One region of the Lysinibacillus sp. GW247-5R2A genome, then DNA from elsewhere that is predicted to be linked to it. Evidence: riboswitches for the same ligand, from Rfam matches in the RefSeq annotation. Region 1 holds a riboswitch; the other holds the start of a gene.
The links. Region 1 has a riboswitch for S-adenosylmethionine ahead of AC07YC_RS13960 (cyclase family protein). Riboswitches for the same ligand answer to the same signal wherever they lie in the genome.
Positions count from the first base shown of each region.

Region 1 (6,581 bases):
ATTAGGCAATATCCGCATGTTATTAATACTTTTCATTACTGCAATCGGCTATGGTGGGGCTTTTGTTGTCTACACCTATGTTTCGCCCATTTTAGAACAATATATGGGTTACTCGCCACATGCCGTAATCATTATTTTAGTTGTCTATGGTATTTGCGTTGCTATTGGTAATACACTAGGCGGCCATTTTGCTAACCAAAATCCATTACGCTCTATCTTTATTATTTTTGTGGGACTTGCCTTGGCGTTACTTGGTATTGGTTTCACTCTTGAATCACCGATTATAGGGCTAATCATGGTACTGACTATGGGGTTATTTATGTTCATGAATGTCCCAGGTTTGCAATTATATGCAGTTCTCCTGTCCGAAAAATATGTGCCATCTGCCATTTCGATGGCTTCAGCATTAAATATTTCTGCTTTTAACGTAGGCATCTTTTTAGGCTCCTATATTGGAGGCTTTATTATTCGTCATCAATCATTAGCACACACACCTGTTTATGGATTCTTTATGGTGATGCTTGCAGCGGTTGTTACACTCTTATGGCTACTTTTTGATAAAAAGAAACAATAGTGCTTTAAACTTCATTTTGTATAAAAAAGATGTAGAAAATATGTATTGTTTGTTTTTATGTTGTATCCTATAATTTATTTGAATCAAACGAGAATGATTATCATTCTAAATTAAGATAACATTCAATCTGTTTTAGTAAATTAATAGGAGTGAATTGCTATGCGTACCAGCCGATATTTTACATTTGTACTTTTCCTTGTACTGATGTTCGTTTTAAGTGCCTGTGGTTCAAATGAAGCACAAACAAAGTCCGAGAGTGAGAATCCAGCAAAAGAAGATACACGAGTTGTAGAAGATGAGTTTGGTGAAGTAACAATTCCAACAAACCCACAGCGAGTAGCAGCCATCTATATGGAAGATTATTTAACTGCCTTAGATGTCAAACCCGTTGTGCAATGGTATCACCCATCCTGGGGGAAACAAGATTATTTAGGCTTAGACGTACCTGAGTTTGACGTTACAGGTAGTATGGAAACATTACTTCAAGCTAAGCCGGATTTAATCATTGTAGATGGTGCCGCAGATAAGGCAAAGTATGAAGAATATTCTAAGATTGCGCCTACTTATCGCTTAAAAGAAGAAATACTACAAGATCCACGAGAGATAGTAAAAACGATAGCTGATGTTTTAAATATCCCTGAGAAAGCAAATGAAATCGTTGATAAATATGAGGAACGTGTTACTAGTTTAAAAGCTAAGTTAGATGAATCAGTTGGTGACGAAACCGTTGCCGTTGTTCGTCTAAATGTTGCCGATAAAACATTGGCATTATTCGGAATGAAGAATCGTTACACAGGCTACATTTATACGGAAGCTGGTTTAACTCCACATCCATTAGCTCGTGATATGACAGAGTTCCACGAGGTCTTGTCTGAAGAAGCTATTCCAGAATTGGATGCTGATCATATTATACTCTTCCCTTCAAATGGCACTTGGGAAACTGAGGAAAATCAAGAGGCGATAAAATGGTTAGATAGTACACTTTGGAAAACAGTTCCTGCTGTAAAAAATGGACAAGTTTATATCGCTGATCGAACTTATTGGCAGTCTGGTGCCATTACTGCAAACCTACGAAAATATGATGATCTTGAGAAATGGTTCGTGAAATAATTTACAAAAGAAAGCTCTTTAGGGGGCTTTCTTTCTGTTGTTTTCCAAATTTAAACTTTACTTAGGAGTGTATGGACAATGGTCAATTTAACACAAATATATCATTTACAAACTATTTCATATACAATTCTGCCATCGGATATGCAGCCATATAGCCATACATACTATTCGCTTTTCATCCTTATTAGTGGTAACGGAACACTTAAGACAAATCATGAAACTATCCACCTTATGAAAGAAAAATGTGTGATTATCCCACCTAATAGCCATGTCGAAATTCACACTGCCGATGAGCCTCTCTGCTTGTACCAATTGACATTTAACACGATTTATCTTAGTGAATCCCATGCCCCTACTAGTCTCTTTACAAGTGTTAGAGAACTACGTCTCCTGCCCTTTTCTCAATGCAATAGACTATTAGAAGCTATTTACCTGTGTCGCCAAGCAAAGGATGAACACACTATTTTTGAGCAGCATGTTCGTTTCCAAGAATTGATGCTATTTATTTTTGAACAAAACCAACCAAAACCTATACTACAAAATGATCGTCAATCTGTAGAGCAATCCATCCAATATTTGCACAAACACTTTGGTAGGGATTGGACTGTTGAACAGTTAGCAGAACTGGCAGATGTTCCAAGATGGAGTTACTCTCGTATTTTTAAAGATATTACGGGGCAGATTCCTCTTCATTATTTAAATAGTATACGTATTGAAAAAGCCAAACAATTATTAATGACAACTAATGATCGTGTATTTGAAATTAGTCAGTCCATTGGCTTTAATAACGAATATTATTTCAACCGTCGTTTTAAAGAGCATGTAGGTATTTCCCCAGGACAATACCGACGAAGTCAAAGCAATAATGTACGTGTATTCGCACCGTTCTTAGAGGACTTTTTTGTAGCTTTAGGGATTACACCCATTGCCCAATTCAGTCATTCCAAGTGGGGCAAACAAGACTATTTAGGTTTACAGGATGTGCCCGATATCGATGTTCAGTACGGAGAAGTGGATCGTCTCTTTCACTATAAACCAACTTTAATTATGTTAGATGCTGGTATAGAACGTTGGGAAGCTTGTCTTCATTTAAATAAGCTAGCCCCAATCTGTCACCTAGACCACCCTGGGGAGGACTGGCAATCGACTCTCTTTAAAATTGCTGACTTAACAGGAAAAACTGCTATGATGCAAGGTATTATCACGGAATATGAGGATAAGGTACAGAAGGCTCGACAAATTCTCGGTAAATCCGTATACGGGCAAAGTGTGGCATTTCTTCGTATTTCAGCGATTGGCATTACGCTGTATGCCGGCCCTGAATGCGGTTATACAGGGCCAATCCTATACCGCGACTTAGGCTTAACGCCTCATCCATTAGTATGGAAAATACCGCTTAATCAGCGTAAAGCTCATCTGACATCCGATCAGCTGCTACAATTAGACGCGGATCATTTATTCATCACCTTCGACAAGCAGCACTCCATTTATGAGCATGAAGAGCGTACTATTTTAAAATCTTCCATGTGGAAAAACCTAAGTGCAGTTAAAAGCAGCTGTGTTTATGAGGTCGATTTTTTAACGTGGATGAATTATGGAATCCTATCACATAGCAAAAAAATAGATGATGTTTTAAATGTTCTTGGCTAAAGAATAAAGGAAGCTTGCTATAGCTTCCTTTTTTTGTTTGTGTAGCATATTATGTTGTACACTCCTGTACAGGAACATCTTTATCCAAACACCTAAAAAGATCATGATACATAAGATAAGATATCAGCTTTTGGATAGGAGGAATTGAATTGTATTATAATCCTTATCCGTATTTTGTTCACCCCTACCATTACCCAATACCGTCAACGGCCCATCACCTTGTAGCTAGACCCTTTTCTCAACATTTAGCAATGCCGACCAGTAATAGTCCCTTTCCCTCTATTGATACACAAAAATTAATATCCTCAGCTACGCGGATAAAGGCGATTATGCAACAAGCACAATTACTTACGGATAAAATTGATAGTTCTCAGCAATTTGCCCATGATTTAAAAAATGCTGCACAACTTTCAAATAAAACAGAGGTCGAAAAATTGATTACATCCACAGGCATCACTACAAAATTCGAAACCAACTATACACCAGATAATTTTAGAATACAGCTTATGGATAGTGACTGCTGTAGAGTAACGTTAATTTTGAATTGGTAAATAAAAATCTTAACCCTGTAATCCTATCAAAGTTGTAAACTATAAAAATATATGCTAAAGTATTTGTACTATGATTTCTGAAAATTCTTATATTCTATTTCTTATCAAGAGAGACGGAGGGATCGGCCCGATGAAGTCTCAGCAACCAGCTCTATCAGTATGGTGCTAATTCCTTTTGGCAAAATCTAAGCCTGAAAGATGAGAAGACGAACTACCCACGTATGATTCAGGGAGTCCTCTTCTATAGAGGACTCTTTTTTATTTACCATTACTTTTAGAAAGCAGGAAATTAAATGTCTAATGAACTTTTACAAGCATTGCACTTACTAAAATCAAAACAATGGGTCGATTTGACACATACCTTCGGCCCACATTCACCTCATTTTTTCATGTTTGAGGATGCTAAATTTGAAACATTATTCTCGCATGATGACGGTTTTTTCGCACAGCAATTTACTTTCCCCGGACAATATGGAACACATATTGACCCACCGATTCACTTTGTAAGAGATACTCGTTTTCTAGAAGAACTAGAGCTAAAGGAGCTCGTTCTCCCGCTTATCGTTATTGATAAATCACAAGAGGCTACTAGTAATCATGACTTTACGCTCAGTGTCCAAGATATTCTAGAATTCGAGGCACAACATGGACAAATAGAAGAAGGTACTTTTGTGGCACTGCGAACAGATTGGAGTAAGCGTTGGCCCGATAAAGAAGCATTCAATAATAAAGATGTGGATGGCCATCATCATCTTCCAGGCTGGGGCTTGGAGGCATTACAATTTTTATTCAAGGAACGTAAAGTTAGTGCAATCGGTCATGAAACTTTTGATACCGATTCTGCTACTGATTTTCGTCAAAGCGGCAAATTGGATGGAGAATATTTTGTCCTTGATCAAGACACCTATCAAATTGAGCTTATGACTAATTTGGATAAGCTTCCTCCAAAAGGGGCTATTATTTTTAATATTGTACCTAAGCCTGAAAAAGCATCTGGATTCCCTGTTCGATCATTTGCCATTTTGCCATAACAAAAAGTCGGTACGAATCCTACCGACTTTTACTTTTGTACGTTTCTTTTTTTCAATAAATAATAAACGATTAACATGACAAGGACAAACAGTAGGATGACATAAATACTGTAATGAGATAAATAGTAACCAACGAATCGCCACTTCTCCCCTAATACTTTTCCTAATGTTATAAATGTGAACGTCCAAATAAATGCTCCTGTATAAGCAAAGAATGCGAATTTCTTATAGGGATAATTATTAATAGCCGCAATATAGGCTGTCAGATGGCGTACACCTGGAATAAAATAGCCAACTATTAATAAAAAAGGACCTACTTTCGTAAACATTTTTTTAGTAAAATCAATTTTTTGCTCAGTTATATGAAACCTTGGCCCATATCTCTGCAAGAGCGGTAAGCCAAATCGGTGGCCTATATAGTAGCTTAAAGTAATACCTCCCATGGCGCCAATCAGGGCGCTTACTAACGCTGGGATATGTTCAAGACTATCTCGATAAACGCTATAGCCTACATAAGTTAAAAATACTTCATCAGGAAGTGGCAACCCAACAATGCCTCCAATTAGGATCACAATGATGCCAAAATACCCGTAATGTTCAATTAGAGATTGCACATGTTGCGCCATTTTCCAACCACCTAACACCTTTTCTATACAGTCATAACCGTATCCCTAAAAAATTGCTCAAGCAAATATGTCGTTAAATAATGTGAAGCTGACGTAAAGCAAAATCTATGCCACCTTCAATGGATTTCTTTGTAACATAATCTGCAACATTTTTTAGAGCTTGGCTCCCATTTCCCATGGCAACCCCTAGGCCAACCTGCTCTAGCATATCTATATCATTCTCTCCATCTCCAAAAGCTATTGCATCCTTAGAATTAATTTCAAAATAATCTAGCACAGCCTTTACAGCTATCGACTTGGACACATCCTGCTGTAAGACATTCACAATATAAGGATGCCATCGTTGCCGTAATATATTCGATAATTGACAAGCTAATCTTTTTTCAGCCTGTTTATCTGCATAAAGACACATAAGAAAAACCTCTTCTTCTATAATACTGTCATTTCTAACGGGAAAATCATCTAAAGACAATGTCTCTTGCATCGCGCTTAAGGCTAATGGATTTTGAATAGCATTCATCGTAAGTTGTTCTGTAAAAAATGTTAAGGGATGCTGTTGTTGCTGTGCAAATGCTTGAACATCTTGAACAATGCCCTTATCAATCGGAATTTTATGTATGACAACATCCTTGTGCTTCACATATGCTCCATTTGCTGTAATGAAGGTTTCAATTCCCAAACTTTTCAGCTCTTCACACATGGACAATGGCCTTCCTGTCGCTGCCACTAGATGAATCCCCTTATCCTGTAGTAGGTGAATGGCCTGCCTTGTACTTTCTTCCACAGCGCCATTCTCATAATTGATCAGAGTACCGTCCACATCAAAAAAGACTATTTTATATGTCATATCCTCCATCCTTTCACACCAAACTTTTGAACTATACGATTCGAATTATCTATAAAATAAATTGTATATAATTCGACAAAAGTTGCTCGAACTATATAACTTACTTTAAGTACACCGATAAATACTATTACAAGCTTATTTCTAATGATATTTAACTAAAAATGTAAGGATTATTTTTAATTTAATAATTCT
Region 1 is NZ_JBWKZL010000008.1:178,550-185,130, forward strand. Features, by position in the region: gene AC07YC_RS13940 (MFS transporter) at 1-574, shown strand, start outside; gene AC07YC_RS13945 (ABC transporter substrate-binding protein) at 734-1,684, shown strand; gene AC07YC_RS13950 (helix-turn-helix domain-containing protein) at 1,763-3,334, shown strand; gene AC07YC_RS13955 (YuzC family spore coat inner layer protein) at 3,484-3,885, shown strand; SAM riboswitch class I at 3,984-4,090, shown strand; gene AC07YC_RS13960 (cyclase family protein) at 4,179-4,916, shown strand; gene AC07YC_RS13965 (DedA family protein) at 4,946-5,542, opposite strand; gene AC07YC_RS13970 (Cof-type HAD-IIB family hydrolase) at 5,616-6,389, opposite strand.

Region 2 (6,581 bases), on a different contig from region 1:
AGCAAATGTCATTTGCTCATCACCCGTTAAGCCGCCTTTATTGAATTCCCCAACATGGATAAATGGATCTGCTCCTTCGGCTGCCTTTTCATCTTGTACATTATACATACCCGTAAATAAAATCATAAAGGCTGTAGCTGAACAAATTAATAAGGTATCAATGTATACAGACGCTGCTTGGACAATCCCTTGTTTAGCAGGGTGGGATACTTCTGCTGCGGCAGCAGGATGCGCCCCAGTCCCTTGACCAGCCTCATTTGAATAGATTCCTCGTTTCACACCCCAAGCAATTGCGGAGCCAATAATACCTCCAAATATTTCTTGTGCTCCAAATGCACTTGAGAAAATTAAAGCGAAGACAGATGGTACCTCTGAAATATTCATAGCGATAATAATAATAGCCATAATAATATAGGCTATTGCCATGAACGGTACAATTACCTGTGCAGCGTTGGCAATCGATTTAACGCCCCCAATAATGATAGCACCAAGTAAAACGACAATAATTAGTCCTGTAATCCAAGTTTCAATACCGAAAGCGTTTTCAACAGCTCCTGCAATGGCATTCGATTGCACACCTGGCATAAGTATTAACATAGCAATTAAAGCAGCAATAGCGAAAATCACTGCAAACCATTTTTGACCCATTCCTTTTTCTATGTAATAGGCCGGTCCACCACGATATTCAGTATCTTTCTCTTCTTTATAGATTTGTGCTAATGTTGACTCTACATATGCGGTTGCCGCACCAATAAAAGCAATTGCCCACATCCAAAAGACAGCACCAGGTCCACCCATCCCAATAGCTGTTGCAGTACCAGCAATATTCCCTGTACCTACACGACCCGATAGTGCGATAGACATTGCTTGGAAGGAGGAAATCCCTTTTTCTGATTTCTCCCCCTTAAACATTAACACAAACATATCTTTAATAAGTCTTACTTGCAGGAATCTTGTAATGACTGAGAAAAAAAGCCCAATCAACAAGATACCATAGATAAACCAAGGTCCCCATAATATGTCATTCAATTTGCCAACAACTACATCCATCTTACCCCTCCAATTTGAATTACCTTACTTTAAGTCACTATATTATTACACTTTTCAGAAAATTACAATATTATATTCAAGTAACAATATTTAAGTAAGGATCCTATTATTTGGAAGGTGTCAAACCTATTTTATTATATATCCAATCCGTCTAAGAGCATTATTGATAAAATCTCGAATATACATAAAAATCTCTTCACGCTCTACTTCATGAAATAAATTATGATAACAATTTGCCCATTCTTTAAATTGAAACTCGGTTAGCTCTTGTTGATGAAGCCAATTGCGCATTTGTCGAGTTTCCGTTATTTTATCTTTTTCAGCTGTCATAATTAACATAGGCATATTAGGAAATTCATGCTTAGGTAGCATAACTAAATTTTTCATCATCTGTTGAAGCTCCCGATACCATTTTACTGAAACAACAGACATAAATGGGATATCATCCTTCATTTCCTCTCTACCCTCAACACTGCGCGTTAATGTCTCAAATGTCAGCTCATGCGTCAATTTAACATTTGCTGTTAAAGCACTCAAGCTCGTTAAAGCATTTGATAATTTACCTGGTAAAAGCTTCAAATGTAGCCAGGGTGATGTCAAAATAATACCAGCACATTCATACTTTTTCTTTTGCATGGTATGAAGAACTAAAGTAGCGCCTAGTCCATGCCCAATTACAAAGGTTGGTAAATTATATGAAAAGGCATTCTCAATGAGATTTCTTGTATATTTATTGTACAATTTGAAGTCCTCATCATGGACACGCGCAAATCTTGCATTGATGCCATGATTCGGTAGATCCCCCATGACTATGTGGAAGCCTTCCATTCTTAATTTTTCTATAAGCCATGCATACCAACGGTGGTTTTCATAAGCACCATGAAGAATAGCAATCACAGCCTTTGCTTGTCCATCAGCTTCCCATTTCCACATTCACATAGTCCTCCTAAAAAATAATTACAATTTGATTATATCGAAATAACAGCACATTTTAATTTTATATTTCCTTAAAGTTGCGTATTTGATACGATAATACTATATCTACAGAAAGAAAAGAGGCGATTCTCATGATTTATCCATTTAAAGATAAAACACCAAAGATCGATCCATCTGTTTTTATTGCCGATTACGCAACTGTTACTGGAGACGTAACAATTGGAGCTGAAACAACTATTTGGTTTAATACCGTAATTCGTGGCGATGTTTCACCAACCATTATTGGTGAACGGGTAAGTATCCAAGATCTTTGCTGCTTACATCAAAGTCCTAAGTTTCCACTCATTATTGAAGATGAGGTCACAGTAGGACACCAAGTAACTTTACATAGCTGTACCATTCGAAAAAATGCCTTAATCGGTATGGGCTCCATTATTTTAGACGGGGCAGAGATTGGAGAGGGTGCATTTATTGGAGCCGGAAGTCTCGTGCCTCCTGGTAAAGTTATACCTCCAAATAGCTTAGCATTAGGTCGTCCAGCGAAAGTTGTCCGAGAATTAAACGCTGAGGATAAAAAGGATATGGAGCGTATCGTACGTGAATACGTAGAAAAAGGTCAGTATTATAAATCTCTACAAAAATAAAAGCTTATAAAGAATTTATTCATTATAAAAAATCCCTCGCTTTCCATGACCATTGTTCAAGGATACAGGCGAGGCATTTTTGCAAAAAAACAAAAGGGGCAGAAAAGCCCCTTTTGTTCATCATACATTAGAATAATTTTCTAACGACTTCAGCACTTTAGCACAATAGTTTACAGATGTGCTTTTACGCGTAATGCGTCAGCTTTATCAGTTTGTTCCCATGGTACATTTAAATCTGTACGACCGAAGTGACCATAGGCTGCAGTTTGTTTATAAATTGGACGACGAAGATCTAGCATCTTAATAATACCTGCTGGGCGTAAATCAAATAGCTCACGTACCCATTCTACGATTTCGCTTTCCTTCACTTTTCCTGTACCAAATGTATCAACAGCAATGGAAACAGGCTGTGCAACGCCAATTGCATACGCCAGCTGTACTTCCGCGCGTTCTGCTAAACCAGCTGCTACAATATTTTTAGCTACATAACGTGCCGCATAGGCAGCTGAACGGTCAACTTTTGTGGCATCCTTACCTGAGAACGCACCGCCACCATGTCGTGCATAACCACCGTATGTATCAACAATGATTTTACGGCCCGTTAAACCAGCATCTCCTTTTGGCCCACCAATGACGAAACGGCCAGTTGGATTGATAAAGTATTTTGTGTTTGAATCTAATAATTCGCTTGGCACAACAGGGGCAATCACAAATTGTTTTAGATCAGCCTGAATTTGTTCAAGTGTTGCTTCTTCATCATGCTGTGTTGAAATAACAATTGTATCGACACGCACAGGTACGTTATTGTCATCATACTCAATTGTTACTTGTGTTTTACCATCTGGACGTAAATAAGCTAGCTCACCAGATTTACGAACTTCTGTTAAACGACGTGCTAACTTATGAGCTAAGCTAATTGGTAATGGCATTAACTCAGGTGTTTCATTACATGCATAGCCAAACATTAAGCCTTGGTCCCCTGCACCAATCGCTTCAATATCTGCATCTGTCATAGAACCCTCACGTGCCTCTAAAGCTTGGTCAACACCTTGAGCAATATCTGGAGATTGCTCACCAATTGCTACAAGTACCGCTAAGTTTTCAGCATCAAAGCCATATTTCCCACGTGTATATCCGATTTCCGCCACCGTATCACGTACAATACCTTTGATATCTACATAAGTAGAAGTAGTAATTTCTCCCGCTACTAATACTAATCCTGTTGTTACAGTTGTTTCACACGCTACACGTGCATTTGGATCTTCTGCTAAAATTGCATCTAAAATGGCATCCGAAATCTGGTCACAAATTTTATCTGGATGTCCTTCTGTTACACTTTCTGATGTAAACAGTCGACGGTTTGTCATTTAGTTTTCCTCCTATTACTCTTACAAAAAGTATTTGAATACGGTACTCATTACCCATGTCAAGTCCGCTCCTAAGGATTGAACTCTCAAGCCGCTGTTGTTGTCATTTCACTTAATGTGAAAAAATAACTGCTACTTTTAACACGAGGATTTCGAAAGATCCGTCATTATAATAAGGAAAGAACTACATATACTTACCTTTACATTGATTTTTAACAATAAAAAAATCCTTTACTCACGTTACTATACATGAGGAAAGGAATAATGACTTCGCTACCTTTCACTCTTATCGTTCAAGGGATTTTCCCTTGCATCAGGTTGGCACCAACGCATGTAGTGAAATAGTTCATGCAGGTTGCCGGGTTTCACAGGGCCTGACCCTCCACCAGCTCGGGATAAGAGTATCCGTTCAATTTTCATGTTACTGAAAAGGTCGAACGTTGTCAAATATTTTCTTATGTATTACTGTATAGATAAGGAAGGAACAAATATTCACCATAAAACTTTTCATTCTTGGGTGATGATGTAAATAAAAGAAAATTAATCCCTACAACATACCTAGCATCTTGTGGTAACATATGTGTGGCTCAAATTTTAGACAATTTACTGTAGCATTGAATGTTTTCTACTCGAAAAACATTATTTTTTGTCAGTTTATTGAAAAGTAATAAAAACTCTAAAATAATTTCTTAATTAGTATAGATTATTTAACCAATTGTGTTATACTATTTTTGAAATTAAGAAAAAATCCCTCTAAATCAAGGGAATACTATAAAAAAGGATGGTATTTAATCGATGAATTCAGTAGAAATTGCAAACGAACTGAAGGAATTATTAAGCGGCGGTAACATTAACGTTCAACTTTCAGTACCACAATTAGCAGAAAAAGCTACTTCTCGTGGTGAGGCAATGTTAACAGTAGATGGCGCAGTTCGTGCAGAAACTGGCAAATACACTGGTCGTTCACCTAAAGATAAATATACAGTAGAAGAAGAAAGCACAAAAGATCAAATTGACTGGGGTAAAGTCAATCAACCAATTTCCTCTGAAGTGTTCGATAACCTGTATGTAAAAGTAATAAAATATTTAAAAGAACAAGATGAATTATTTGTATTCAAAGGATTTGCTGGTGCTGACAAAGATTCACAATTAAGCATCCAAGTTATTAATGAATACGCTTGGCACAACCTTTTCGCTCATCAATTATTTATCCGTCCAACTAAAGACGAATTAGCTTCGCATGTTGCAGACTTCACTGTCATCTCAGCTCCTAACTTTAAAGCAGATCCTGCGGTTGACGGTACTGCTTCTGAAACATTCATCATTGTATCACTTGAAAAGAAAATTATCTTAATTGGTGGTACTGAATATGCTGGTGAAATGAAAAAATCTATTTTCGGTATTATGAACTACTTATTACCACAACAAGGTATCCTTTCTATGCACTGTTCAGCAAACGTTGGTGAAGCTGGCGATGTAGCATTATTCTTCGGTCTATCTGGTACTGGTAAAACAACATTATCCGCTGATCCAGACCGTAAGCTTATCGGTGACGATGAACACGGCTGGTCTGATAATGGTGTATTCAATATTGAGGGTGGTTGCTATGCAAAAACGATCAACCTTTCTGCTGAGAAAGAACCAGAAATCTACAATGCAATCCGCTTCGGCTCTGTTTTAGAAAACGTAGCTGTTGATCCAGAAACTCGTATTTGTGATTATGATGATGGTTCATTAACAGAAAACACACGTGTAGCTTATCCGATTCAATACATCGAAAACATTGTTGATCCTTCTGTAGCAGGTCATCCAAAAACAATCATCTTCCTAACAGCTGATGCGTTTGGCGTATTACCTCCTATCAGTAAATTAACAAAAGAGCAAGCTATGTATCACTTCTTAAGTGGTTTCACTTCAAAACTTGCTGGAACTGAACGTGGTGTAACAGAGCCAGAACCAGTATTCTCTACATGCTTCGGTTCTCCATTCCTTCCACTTCCTGCAACAGTTTATGCAGAAATGTTAGGTCAAAAAATTGACGAACATGGCGCACAAGTATTCCTAGTGAACACTGGTTGGACTGGTGGAGAATATGGTACTGGTAGCCGTATGAAGCTTTCTTATACACGTACAATGGTGCGCGCAGCTATCGATGGTCAATTAACAAATGTTGAAACGACACAAGATGCTGTATTTGGTTTACACATCCCAACAGCAGTTGAAGGTGTACCTTCACAAGTGTTAAATCCTCGTGAAGCATGGGCAGATAAAGCTGCATACGATGCAAAAGCTGCTGAACTTGCTGGCTTATTCAACGAAAACTTCAAGAAATTTGCAAACGTTTCTGAAGCCATCACTACACTTGGTGGCCCATTAAAATAACAACTAGAACAAGAAAAGGGAACGAGATAATTCGTTCTCTTTTTCTTTCCCATAAAACATAAATAAAGCTAATTTAGGGAGATACATATGAAAAGAAAATACAAATTACTAGTAGCAATCATTTCTATATTATTGGCATTATTTATTGGTGCTGGTTTTTTTGCAGGCAACTACTTTTATAATCTGGCATTAAATCCGGATA
Region 2 is NZ_JBWKZL010000006.1:231,104-237,684, forward strand. Features, by position in the region: gene AC07YC_RS11595 (alanine/glycine:cation symporter family protein) at 1-1,050, opposite strand, end outside; gene AC07YC_RS11600 (alpha/beta hydrolase) at 1,177-1,983, opposite strand; gene AC07YC_RS11605 (gamma carbonic anhydrase) at 2,118-2,630, shown strand; gene metK (methionine adenosyltransferase) at 2,801-3,997, opposite strand; SAM riboswitch class I at 4,281-4,399, opposite strand; gene pckA (phosphoenolpyruvate carboxykinase (ATP)) at 4,793-6,379, shown strand; gene AC07YC_RS11620 (alpha/beta hydrolase) at 6,467-6,581, shown strand, end outside.
Region 2: it holds a riboswitch for S-adenosylmethionine, as region 1 does, so the genes downstream of both, metK (methionine adenosyltransferase) here and AC07YC_RS13960 (cyclase family protein) in region 1, are expected to answer to the same signal.